DNA from 3 places in the Halobacillus sp. GSS1 genome. Region 2 is predicted to be linked to each of the others. Evidence: predicted binding sites of a transcription regulator. Region 2 holds the regulator's gene; each other region holds the start of a gene.
What was found. The regulator LexA, encoded in region 2, represses DNA repair genes until DNA is damaged. The targets are predictions, from matches to a motif close to CGAACATATGTTCG.
Positions count from the first base shown of each region.

Region 1: a site for LexA is predicted at 1,817-1,830, ahead of J0K78_RS03410 (WYL domain-containing protein). Genes of this name have one in related genera too.
Region 3: a site for LexA is predicted at 1,889-1,902, ahead of J0K78_RS04845 (DNA polymerase IV). Genes of this name have one in related genera too.

Region 1 is NZ_JAFLHE010000001.1:671,037-675,302, forward strand. Features, by position in the region: gene J0K78_RS03400 (metal ABC transporter solute-binding protein, Zn/Mn family) at 1-931, opposite strand, end outside; gene J0K78_RS03405 (hypothetical protein) at 1,256-1,438, shown strand; gene J0K78_RS03410 (WYL domain-containing protein) at 1,563-1,790, opposite strand; gene J0K78_RS03415 (hypothetical protein) at 2,119-2,415, opposite strand; gene J0K78_RS03420 (carboxymuconolactone decarboxylase family protein) at 2,709-3,368, opposite strand; gene J0K78_RS03425 (hypothetical protein) at 3,569-3,727, shown strand; gene J0K78_RS03430 (hypothetical protein) at 3,724-4,020, shown strand; gene J0K78_RS03435 (RDD family protein) at 4,026-4,266, opposite strand, start outside.
Region 2 is NZ_JAFLHE010000001.1:312,102-316,367, forward strand. Features, by position in the region: gene J0K78_RS01560 (MerR family transcriptional regulator) at 70-474, shown strand; gene glnA (type I glutamate--ammonia ligase) at 499-1,830, shown strand; gene lexA (transcriptional repressor LexA) at 1,988-2,611, opposite strand; gene J0K78_RS01575 (YneB family resolvase-like protein) at 2,914-3,573, shown strand; gene J0K78_RS01580 (DUF896 domain-containing protein) at 3,659-3,892, shown strand; gene tkt (transketolase) at 4,076-4,266, shown strand, end outside.
Region 3 is NZ_JAFLHE010000001.1:912,359-916,624, reverse strand. Features, by position in the region: gene J0K78_RS04855 (acyl-CoA carboxylase subunit beta) at 1-18, shown strand, start outside; gene J0K78_RS04850 (M20/M25/M40 family metallo-hydrolase) at 90-1,214, shown strand; gene J0K78_RS04845 (DNA polymerase IV) at 1,920-3,167, shown strand; gene J0K78_RS04840 (YpzI family protein) at 3,227-3,355, shown strand; gene J0K78_RS04835 (small acid-soluble spore protein P) at 3,374-3,523, shown strand; gene J0K78_RS04830 (DUF3892 domain-containing protein) at 3,647-3,871, shown strand.

The sequences.
Region 1 (4,266 bases), 360 kb from region 2:
GGATGCGTAACGTCTCGGCGTCGATTTCCTGGCGTACAACTTCTGCTACTTTAGGGGTTACATTCTGTTCGAAAAGTACGTGATTCAAGCCATTTTCTTCAGCCGTTTTCACGATATTTTCCAGGTCCTTCTGTGAAGGTTCATTCGCAGGGCTTAGTCCAGACACCGCCACCTGCTCTATTCCGTAATTTTCTTCCCAATAACCATAAGCGGCATGGGATACGATAATCTTATTCCCAGGCAGGCTTTCCATTTTCGTATGGAACTCTTCGTCTAAACGTTCAAGATCTTCTTTCAACGTCTCAAAGTTTTCTTGGAATACGTCTTCCTGTTCAGGGTTTATTTCAACTAATGTATCTTTAATATGTTCGGCCATTTCAATGGAACGAATCGGATCTAGCCAAACGTGAGGGTCCTGGTCGCCATGATAATGCCCCTCATGCTCCCCTTCATGACTACCTTCGTCCTCATGTTCATCATGACTGCCTTCTTCGTCAGCATGGTCGTCATGGCTACCTTCTTCGCCGTGGTTATGACTGTGATCTTTTAAATCTATGCCTTTGGATGCTTCGAGAATTTGAACCTCTTCCGACTCGATAGAATCAGAGATTTTCTTCGCGTAAGGCTCTAATCCTGCACCGTTATAGATGAAAGCATCCGATTCAGCGATTTCTATCATTTCTTTCGTCGTTGGTTCATATGTATGCGGATCGGTTCCCGGTGGCAGAATTGTTTCTACTGAAGCTAATTCGCCAGCGATTTGTTCTGTGAAATACTGTAGCGGATAAACCGTTGTGAACACCTTCATCTCTTCTGTTGAACCCTCAAATTCCTTTTCACTACCTTCACTGCTTGCCTCTTCCCCATTACATGCAGCAAGTGTAAAGATAACCAAACATAAACTCCAAATTCCTAAAAATTTCTTAAACATTTACTTTCCTCCTTTAATTGCAAAATTAATTTTATAGTAATGATTACGATTTGTAAATAGTAATCATTACTTTTAATGTGAGCAACCTACCACTTCAATGGCATGGAGGACAAATCCCATAAACTTCAAATTTGTGATTTTCGAAGAATACCCTTCCGAATCATTTTCCGAAGCTCAAGTTCCCCGGAATACATTTTCACTCGTTTACACTCTAACGAAGGGATGGTTGATCAACTTTCCGGGGTTGCGCTATAGAGACAAGGTCTATAAACCCGATTATTTTTTGAGTTGTTGTTAAACCTACAAGTATGGAGGTGATGGGTAGTGGCAAAGAACCAGATAAAGGCAGGAACCGAAGTCGGACAAGGAAGAATAGAGGAGCCGAAATCATTAAAGCCAGGACGTTCCGGAACAGATCCAAATAAAGTAAAGCAGGAAATTCAAAAGGATGTAAGCGCAGGGATAGGCGCCATGACATCGCGTGAGGCAGGATCCATGAAAGACTAAAGAACCACTATTTTGTGGTTCTTTTTTACATACTCACTTTCTTGCAAATCTCAATCAGCCTAATGTACCTCCTCTAGTTTCCGCAAGAGCAACCGTACATTCACCATATTTCGATGACTGGATTTCAAGGTGTCTTTTTATAGCGCTCCCTCTTTTTATAAGGGGTTACCGACAAAATATTGGCAAGCTTGAATGAGCGAACCGTCTTACGGGTGTAACAATAAGCAAGGACGGCCTCCTCTTTGATGGATACTACGCGGATGACCCGCTGTGAGATCTTCCCTTTGTCAGCCATGTAGATGAGTTCCAGTTGTTGCTTCTCCTCTAAACCTCTTCTCAATACTCCATTCATTGATGATCACTTCCTTAATATAAATGCGAACGTTTGTTCTAATTATGTATATGTTACCACACGCGCATTAGAAGTAAACTGGTAAATGAAGGTCTTTAATCCTGCGTAAAACTAAGGATAAAATTCTGGAGAGAAGCGAACGGAAGGGTAAGTATGCTAAAGCATACCCTCTCCTAAAGTAGATGAAATGAAGTGGCTGATATGATAAATTTAAAGTTTTTCGAGCTCAAAAATGACAACGAACATTACTTTTAAAAAAGTCGACAGGAAAAGATAGTCCCTGGCAGAGGCCAGGGCTTTTCTGATGTACAACGAGGTATTGTATCAGTTATTCATCCATTTCCCGGTTATCGTCATGATTGTTTTTCCTATCAAAAGGTTCCTCAAGGTCAATCTCCCGGTTACCAAAATCGACCTCCTGATCCTCATGATCGATAATCGGATAATCAACATCAGGCCTTGTATCCTCTCCGTTATCTCTCTCCAAGCGGTTTCTCTGATCGTCCTGGTCATATCGTGTTGGTTGGTAATTTACATCTTCCGGTTCATTTGGTTCGTTGCCTGCGCAACCGTTCAAAATAGCTGCAATTAATATGCCTAATAAAATCGGTCCTTTGATTTTCATGCATTCACCTCCTGTTTCAACCTCTAATATTTGCTAAAAACCATGAAATAAGTCATAAAAACACTTTTATCGTGGCAAAATATCCGTGTACTCTTTTTTACAAACACACTTTAAATAATTATGGAATAAAAAAATCCCCACCATCTAAGAAGGTGGGGATTGCTCTGCATAAACACTCGTAAGCGAATTTTTTCATTTGAATCAACAGTGCATTTTGTTATAAATTCAGCATTAATTATTTTGGCATTCCTACTTTATAATTTTCAAATTAACCAGAATGGTTTCTCATTACTTTATTCGTCATCATATGCATTCAACGCATTTACACTATGAGCTAAAGCAGAACCTGCTTTCAATGCCGTAGCAACAAATATCGCTTCCGCTACCTCCTCTTTTGCAGCACCCTGCTTTTTCGCACCTTTCGTATGAACATCGATGCAGTAAGGACAGCCTGTTGTATGCGCCGCCGCTACGGCAATGAGCTCTTTATCTTTAGCGGAAATCGATCCGTCTTTCATGGATTGCTGATCAAAATCGACAAACGCATGAAACGCATCCCCATTAAGATTGGAGAGCTCTTTCAGACGGCCGAAGTAAGAAGCTTTATACAAAGCATCGTCGCCTTTTTCATCGTATGTATTCAATGCATTGACACTGTGTGAGATCGAAGAACCTGCCTTCAGTGCTGTTGCTACAAGAATCGCTTCTGACACTTCTTCTTTCGTGGCTTCCTGCTTCTTCACATTTTTCACATGCACATCGATGCAGTAAGGGCAGCCCGTCACGTGAGCAACCGCTACAGCGATCAATTCCTTTAATTTCCCGTCCAGCTTTCCTGGTTCAAGTGCTTTTTTATCGAAAGCTACAAAAGCCTTGAACGCTTCTGGTGCCAAATCTCCAAGTTCCGGCAGTCTCTCAAAATATGATTTTGCATAGAGTAGATCGTTTCCCATTGCCCTCTCTCCTTTGTATTCTTTACTTCATTACAATGATAAATTTTACCACCTTACACTTAGCTCGTAAATGAAGTGAGGGAATTTTCTGTCTTTTTATTTTGATGAGAAATCAGAGAATGAGGTCCCCTTCCCTGAAACCTTTCTCTTTGCCTTGCGTATAAGAATAGAGAGAAAGAACAGGACGGAGGTTCTAACCAATGGAATTTTCACTCGATGCTGTCATCCTGGCAGCAGGAATCGCCTTAGCCGGCTACTTCATCGGAGACGGACTAAAAAAAATCGGACAGAGAGATCCCATGGATGAGTACTTGGATCAAACCATTAGTGAACAGATTAGAAAGGAGGAAGAAAAATGATGTTCGTAGGACTTTTGTTGACACCAATCTTTCTAATAGCGCTCGTTTATCTCTTACGCTTTACTTGGGGGAAGAAGGGAAAAACGGAGGAAGGAAAGGCAGCCCTGAATGCTTCCTATGCAAAAGCGGCGCCGATTTTCCCGATCGGCTGGCTCGCGATCGAACTTTATCACGACTGGATCCAGTCCCTATCATTTTCTGCTTACCGGGATGCGATGTGGATCCTTGTGTTGATCACATTCATTTTAATAAGTGCAAGCTTGTTCCGATACCGGAAACCAACTGCGTCCTGAGTCTCCTATTCCGGTGGAGGCTCTTTCCATTTTATCGTCGTAAAAGAGATCATCTCACTCCACCCTCTCCCTTTCGGATCCATCAAACCGGTAACGAAGGAAATCCAATACCACATTCCCTGGGTAAGGATGACCGGGCCGAACCCGAGGATCACACGGATGAGAATCTGCATGAAGTTCGGCGGCTTTCCTGCATTCGTTTCAATGGTGAGATGCATCAACAGCATGCCGAGCGTCCTTCCTTTC
Region 2 (4,266 bases):
ACATATGTTGACATATCCCTTTCGTGACGTATAATTAAAGTATCATTCTTATGGGGAGGTGGCACATCGATGAGTGATGAAATTCGTCGTTCCATGCCGTTATTCCCGATGGGGATTGTTCAATCCTTGACAGACCTTACTGCACGGCAGATCCGGTACTACGAACAGCACGAGCTGGTACAGCCGGCCCGTTCAGAAGGTAACCGTCGCATGTTTTCATTCAATGACGTCGATCGTCTTCTCGAAATAAAAGACCTGATCGATCAAGGTGTGAACATGGCCGGAATCAAGAAAGTTCTGAAGCTGAATGATCAGCCAGATAATGAGGTATATGATGAGGATCAAGTGAAGGAAGTACACAATGAACTTACCGAAAAAGAACTTCGTCGTATGCTGCAACGAGAACTATTCACAGCGGGAAGACAAGGTAAATTAGCAATCAGGCAGGGAGAAATGTCGAGGTTCTTCCATTAATTTTGTGTTGAGAGGAGAAATTCAATGGGTTTAACAAAAGAAGAAATCTACAAAAAAATCGATGAGGAAAACGTCAAGTTTATCCGCCTTCAGTTTACGGATATGCTTGGTACGATCAAAAACGTGGAAATCCCACTAAGCCAGTTGGATAAAGCTATTGATGGCATGATGATGTTTGACGGGTCCTCCATTGAAGGATTCGTTCGTATCGAGGAGTCTGACATGTATTTGGTTCCAGACCTGGATACGTTCGTCGTTTTCCCTTGGACTTCAGAAAAAGGGAAGGTCGCACGATTCATCTGTGACATCTACAACCCAGACCAAACTCCTTTTGAAGGATGCCCGCGCTACAATTTAAAGCGTAACATCAAAAAAATGGAGAAACTCGGCTTTTCTGCTTTCAACATTGGTACAGAACCTGAATTTTTCCTATTTAAATTAGATGAAAAAGGCGAACCGACGATGGAGTTGAATGATAAAGGTGGCTATTTCGACTTGGCACCGACCGACCTTGGTGAAAACTGCCGTCGCGATATTGTCCTTGAGCTTGAGGAAATGGGCTTTGAAATCGAAGCCTCTCACCACGAAGTAGCTCCAGGTCAGCACGAAATTGATTTCAAATACGCAGATGCTGTCAAGCATTGCGATGATATCCAAACATTCAAACTCGTCGTAAAAACCATTGCACGGCAACATGGTCTGCATGCAACATTCATGCCTAAACCATTGTTCGGTGTAAACGGATCGGGTATGCACGCGAACATGTCTCTTTTCAATGAAAAGGGAAATGCTTTCTTCGATGAGAAAGGGAAGGAACAATTGTCAGAAGTCGCTTACCAGTTCACAGCAGGCATCATCAAGCATGCAACGAACTTCACAGCCGTGACAAATCCTACCGTCAACTCTTACAAGCGTCTTGTACCAGGCTATGAGGCTCCATGTTATGTTGCATGGTCCGGTCAAAACCGTAGTCCACTCGTACGCGTACCGACATCCCGTGGGTTGAGCACAAGAATCGAAGTCCGCAGTGTGGATCCTTCAGCGAACCCATACATGGCGATGGCGGTCCTTCTTGCTGCTGGACTTGATGGCGTAGAAAATAAACTGGAAGCACCTGCTCCTGTCGACCGAAACATTTACGTGATGGATAAAAAAGAACGGGAAGCGCACGGAGTGAAAGATCTCCCAGCCACTCTATATGATGCATTGGAAGAGCTGCATCAAGATCCAATCATGGTAGAAGCTCTCGGCGAGCACCTGTTCGAACACTTCATTGAAGCGAAGGAAATCGAATGGGATATGTTCCGCACACAGGTTCATCCGTGGGAACGCGAACAATATCTACAGACATATTAAATATAAAACCCTTGAAGTGGTTTACTTCAAGGGTTTTTTTGTGTTTCAAGAAGGATTCTCTTTATGATCGAAAATAAGTGAAAACTTTTCCCGTAAAAGTCATAGGGCTTGATATAAATAAAGAAAGAGGCGAGTTTATTTAACTCGCCTCTTTCTTTTAGTGTACGGTCCTGTAAAGGCCGACGACTTTCCCTAAAATGGATACATCCTGTAGCAGGATCGGTTCCATTGTTGCGTTTTCAGGCTGCAAACGAACGTGATTTCTTTCCTTGAAGAAACGCTTCACCGTGGCTTCTTCGTCTTCAGTCATCGCGACAACGATGTCACCGTTCTGGGCGGTTTGTTGTTGTCTCACAATCACCATATCTCCATCAAGAATTCCTGCCTCAATCATACTTTCACCCTGTACGATTAGTACGAATGTGTTGTCATCCGACCCTGCAAGTGTATCTGGTAAAGGGACATATTCTTCAATGTTTTCAACAGCAGTAATCGGTGAACCCGCCGTGACTTTACCGATTACTGGAGCGTAAGAAGCTTCACTTCTTGGGATGCTGTGATCTTCTTCTAATTCAATCACTTCAATGGCACGAGGTTTGGTCGGGTCGCGTCTGATGTATCCTTTTTTCTCCAATCTGGATAAGTGACCATGCACAGTCGAACTTGAAGCAAGACCAACGGACTGGCCGATCTCCCTTACGGATGGTGGATATCCTTTTGCTAAAACTTGTTCTTTAATAAAATCTAGTATTTCCTGCTGCCGCTTTGAAAGTTTACTCATAGATTAGCACCTCGTACATAGGATTATAGTAACCACATTGTACCACTTATATTTCAAAAATACAAACACGCGTTCGAAAAAACCATTGACAAGAACTTGTGTTCGTATATAATGAGAAGTAACAAACACGAACACAGGTTCTTAAGAACGTTCGTTCTAAGGAAAACGGAGGGGTTATCAATGTTTAACAAATTATCTAAGCTGGATTACACCTACATTATTCTTTTTATTGTGAGTTTTATCATTCTCTATTATTCTATGGTCACAGCTGTATAATAGAGAAAGAGAGAGGAACATATACATTGAAAGTGATTTTATATTGCAGAGTAAGTACGGAAAAAGAAGCTCAAGTGACTTCATTAAAACGACAAAGAGCTGAATTGATATCCATGGCGGACAGTCATGATTTCGAAGTTGTTGATTGTATTGAAGAGCAAGCTAGTGGTTACGATATTGAACGTGAAGGGATTTTCCGCATGCTGGAATGTTTTTCTTCCGGGCGTGCGGATGCCTTATTGATACAGGATGAAACACGCTTAGGCAGGGGAAATACGAAGATTGCTTTATTCCATCAATTAAACCGGTTGGAGATCAAGGTGTACTCCCTATCTAACCAGGGGGAGCTCCAGTTATCGGAATCGGATTCGATGGTTTTACAGATTGTCGGCATCGTAGAAGAATACCAAAGGAAGATACATAATATGAAAATACGGCGTGGGATGAGAAAAGCGGTTGAGGGCGGCTATGATCCATCCGCCAACTTATCCAATCGTGATCAGGCACCCGGACGTGAGAGAATCGAGTTTCCCATTGAGGAGGTTGTTCGGTTAAGGAAAAATGATTTGACCTTCAAAGATATTGCAGCGACTTTGAGAGGTTTGGGATATGACGTATCAAAAGCTACGGTGCATCGTAGATACAAGGAGTACCTATCGCTTGAAAAAGAAGAAGAATCACGATAATATTAGATATACGGACAAGGATCTTTGGATTTCTTGTCTTTTTCATGTTTTTACGATCCAGACTATGAGTAAAGGAGAAGGATCTATGTTATCAAAAGAAAAAATTAATCGTATAAATGAACTAGCTAATAAATCTAAGCAGGAAGAGCTCTCGAAGGAAGAAAAAGCAGAGCAGCAGAAGCTGCGCCAGGAATATTTGAAAAATGCCCGTGCATCCTTCAAAAATCAGCTTAAAGGTGTGACCGTCATTGATCCGAAAGGGAATGACGTAACTCCAGAAAAGCTTCGTCAAATGCAAAAGAACGAGAAAAAGAATTAATCCTGATCATTCGTCCGTATTCGATAAAATTTCGAATGCGGATTTTTCTTGTTTAATTCCTTGGATAAGGGGGAAATTAGGTCTGAGGCTGTGCGAAATTTTGCACAAAGCTTGTTTCGAAACGATTTTCATTATAGGATAATACATGGTACATATACCTGAAAAGAAAGGGGAATGTTGAACATGGCAAACAGCCTTGAACAAACATCAATCAATACGATTAGAACTTTAACAATCGATGCAGTAGAAAAAGCAAACTCCGGCCACCCGGGGATGCCAATGGGTGCAGCGCCGATGGCGTATACGCTATGGACTCAGTTCATGGATCACAATCCAAAAAACTCGAACTGGTTCGACCGTGACCGTTTCGTCCT
Region 3 (4,266 bases), 600 kb from region 2:
GGCAACATCCCTCTATAATTGACACAGTCCACTCGTTCCGCTAACGTACTAAGAGGAATGTGTTTACATATTGAAGGAGGCAAATATAGATGGTAGCCATTAACAAAGAACGCTTACTGAATGAATTTCTGGAATTGGTTCAAATCGATTCAGAAACAACCCAGGAAGCTGAAATCGCTAAAGTACTAAAGAAAAAATTCCAGGACTTGGGTTTAGAAGTGCTTGAAGATGATGCAGCCTCGATTACAGGTCATGGGGCAAACAACCTTATTTGTTATCTAGAAGGATCTAAAAAGGACGCAGAACCGATTTATTTTACTTCTCACATGGATACAGTGGTACCAGGGAATGGGGTTAAACCTTCCATTGAAGATGGTTATATCGTGACCGATGGTACTACAATCCTTGGAGCGGATGACAAAGCGGGAGTCGCTGCAATCCTTGAAGCGATCCGTTCTCTTCAAGAACAAAACATTGAGCATGGAGACCTGCAGTTCGTAATCACTGTTGGAGAAGAAAGCGGTCTTGTCGGCGCTAAGGCTCTTGATGCTTCCATGCTCAAGGCAAAATACGGGTATGCCCTTGATAGTGATGGACAAGTCGGCAATATTATCGTAGCGGCTCCTACACAAGCGAAAATTAATGCGATCGTAAAAGGGAAGACAGCTCATGCAGGAGTTGCTCCTGAAAAAGGCATTTCAGCGATCACACTCGCTTCCCGAGCAATTGCTAAAATGCCGCTTGGGCGGATCGATGACGAAACAACAGCGAACATCGGCCGCTTTGAAGGTGGTCAGAAAACGAATATTGTATGTGATCACGTCGAGGTCTTAGCTGAAGCTCGTTCCCTCAATCCTGAAAAAATGGAAGCGCAAGTAGAAAAAATGAAAAAAGCGTTCCAGGAAACAGCGGAAGAAATGGGTGGCGAAGTCGAACTTGATGTCGAAATCATGTATCCTGGCTTTAAGCAACAGGCGGGAGATCAAGTCGTAGAAGTCGCACGTTCTGCTGCGAAGCGAATCGGTCGTGAAAGTGAACTATTAACAAGTGGCGGCGGCAGTGATGCCAATGTCATCGCAGGTCACGGCGTTCCTACGGTAAACTTGAGTGTAGGATATGAGGAAATTCATACAACTAACGAGCGTATGCCTGTCAGCGAACTTGAGAAAATTACAGAGTTCGTAACAGCGATCGTTGAAGAAGTCGCACAATAATAAGCCAGGACTCCCTGAATTTCAGGGAGTCTTTTTTATGAACTACTATTGAGGTATTACACATAAGCTCCCTATTCTTGAATACTCAGTTTCGAGACTTCTGTTGGGTGGATTGGGGCTGCGGGGAATAGCTCGCTTTCCGCGGGAGCGCGGTGAGCCTCCTCGGACTGCGTCCTGTGGGGTCTCACCAAGCACTTTTATCCCGCAGGAGTCTCGCCATTCCCCTCCGCCCCTTTGCTATATAACTATCTCGAAACCACTTTCCAACCTTCAGCTTTTCAGTTTGATGGGAGTACCCTAAAAGCTTGTTACAGAGCGTTTTATGCCTACAACAATCGGGATAGAGGAAGACCTTCCAACTTGGCAAAGGGGTTCGTTTTCCCTTTTATCGAATGGGGTGGTTGGGAAGCTGCGAGACTCCCGTGGGAGAAAGGAGATCGGCGAGATCCCGCAGGGCGTAGCCCGAGGAAGCTTGCCACTCCCCCACAGGAAAGCGAGTAGCTTCCCAGCCACCCCTGACGCTCAACCCGGGCAACGAACCCCGGAAAGTCTCGAAACTGAGTCTTACACAATCCTGCCAGTTAGCTTAATAATACGATGATGAGTTTTATGAGTTAGACAAACAATAATTGAAGCGTTTATGAACAATAACAAAGCGTGTCATGATATAATAGAGAACAAATGTTCCAATGGAGGAAGAACGTTATGCAGTCCAAATGGTATCCAAAAAAAGGCCGCGTCATTTTTCATGTTGATATGAACAGTTTCTATGCATCTGTGGAAGCAGCCTTTGATCCATCCTTGAAAGGGAAGCCGCTTGCCATTGCAGGAAATCCTGAAGAAAGGCGCGGGATCATTGTCACAAGCAGCTATGAAGCCCGCAAATATGGGGTCAAAACGACGATGCCTTTAGGAGAGGCCAGAAGGTTGTGCCCTGAACTTGTTGTTATGGGACCGACGTTTGAACGATATCGTACAGCATCCAAAGAAATGTTTAAAGTGTTGGCTGATGTGACACCGCTCGTTCAGCCGGTATCAATAGACGAAGGTTATATGGATATAACCGACTGCGCAGAGCAAGGTTCACCTCCGGAAATAGCCGAGCGGATACAAAAGCGGATTTATGACGAGCTCGATCTGCCTTGCAGTATTGGGATCGCTCCTAATAAATTTTTGGCAAAAATGGCTTCTGATATGAAAAAGCCTATGGGAATTACGATCTTACGGAAAAGAGATCTTGAAACAAAATTATGGCCTTTACCGATAGAAGAAATGTACGGAGTGGGAGCGAAAACAGCAGAGAAATTAAGGAAAATGGGCATTGAGAACATTGGTGGATTAGCTGAGCACTCTGTTCTTGAATTAAAGGGTGTTCTTGGAATCAATGGAGAGCGGCTGAAAAACAGGGCGAATGGAATCGATGACCGTCCTGTCGATCCTGATGCGGTTCATGAATTTAAAAGTATCGGGACATCTACAACCCTTCCTGAGGATACAACCGATGATACAGAGGTACAAAGCGTCATACGCAGGCTTTCGAATAAAGTGGAAGCACGGATGAAGAATAAAAAGGTTCTTGCAAGGAATGTACAGGTGATGATCCGCTACCATGACCGGAAAACAGTGACACGCAGTCGGCAATTGCAGGAATTCATCCATTCATCAGAAGATCTCTTTCAAGTGGCGATGCAGTTGTTCGATGATCACTGGAATCAGCAGCCTGTTCGTCTCCTGGGTGTTACTGCAAGCGATCTTGCGGAGAAATCAGAAGTTAGTCAGCAATTAGATCTATTTAATTTTGAACAATATGCCAGTAAAGAAAACTTGTATAAAACGATTGATGATCTAACGGAAAAATACGGAAAAAACCTTTTTCGAGACCTTAGTAATCCGACCAATCCTCAGGTGAATACAAGCTTTCAAAAGGATTTTCTCGACGATTTTAAAAAATGATTCCCAGGCATAGCCTTCTTTCTCTTTTCCATACTAAAAGAGAAGGGAGGCGTTTTTAAATGGGTAGAGATCGACAAGAGAAAAAATTGAAAAAATCCGGAAGAGTGGAGTCCGACCGTGATCAGCGCCTAAGTTATCCAGGTGCGACCGCGATGGAGGGGCCAGAAGCAGCTCGTAAACGCAGATAATCAAGGAGGCGGATTTTTATGGGTAGACGCATGGGACCGAAACAACAGGAACAACCGAATTTGCCTCTTGGGCCTAAACAAGCATACGGAGAACCGGCTCAAGGTTCTCATAAAGTGAAAAACAGACAACATTCACGTCAGAAGCAAAAATCTTCTCACGATATGTAAGATAGAAAAGGCAGCCATTTCAGCTGCCTTTTTTATTTATGATAACATCCAATAATCCCCACAGATTGATACTCATATTATCTAGGTTCCTGGACAAAATAATGGTTGAGGAGGTTGAGAATGATGCCAGAACGAATTGTCGCCGTTAGAAAAAACGGGCAAGGAAGCATTGTTGAAATGCAGCTGTCGTCAGGACAAGTGATCGATTATAAGCGAGCACATGAAATGGCGCGCAGTGGTGAACTGGAACACGTGAACCTCATTCGAGGTAAAGATGGAGAAGACCATCTGCGCAGTGAACCGGATGGCATTCAATCCAACAACTTGGACAACCTTCCATCTTTTTAAGAGAGAACCCAGGCAAAGCCTTGCGCTTGCCTGGGTTTTCTTTTGTTTTATTAAAGCTCCCTATTCTTGAAGGCTCAGTTTCGAGATGTTGGTGTGATTCTAGGGGCTTCGGGAAAAGGTTCGTCTTGCTCCATCGTCCAGACACTCGCGTCATAAGCAGAACAGCAACGGAATGAAAAACACATTCCGTTGCTGTTCTGCTTATGCCAGTCATGTCTACCAGGACGATTCCGCATTTGAACACTTTCCATGGGGCGGGCGGTGAGCCTCCTCAGGCTACGCCTTCCGGGGTCTCACCTGTCCCACACGTCCCATAAGAGTCTCACCGTTTCCCTCCCCCCCTTTACCTTATAAATGTCTCGAAACAACTCGAGATTAGAAACCTTATTTAAATG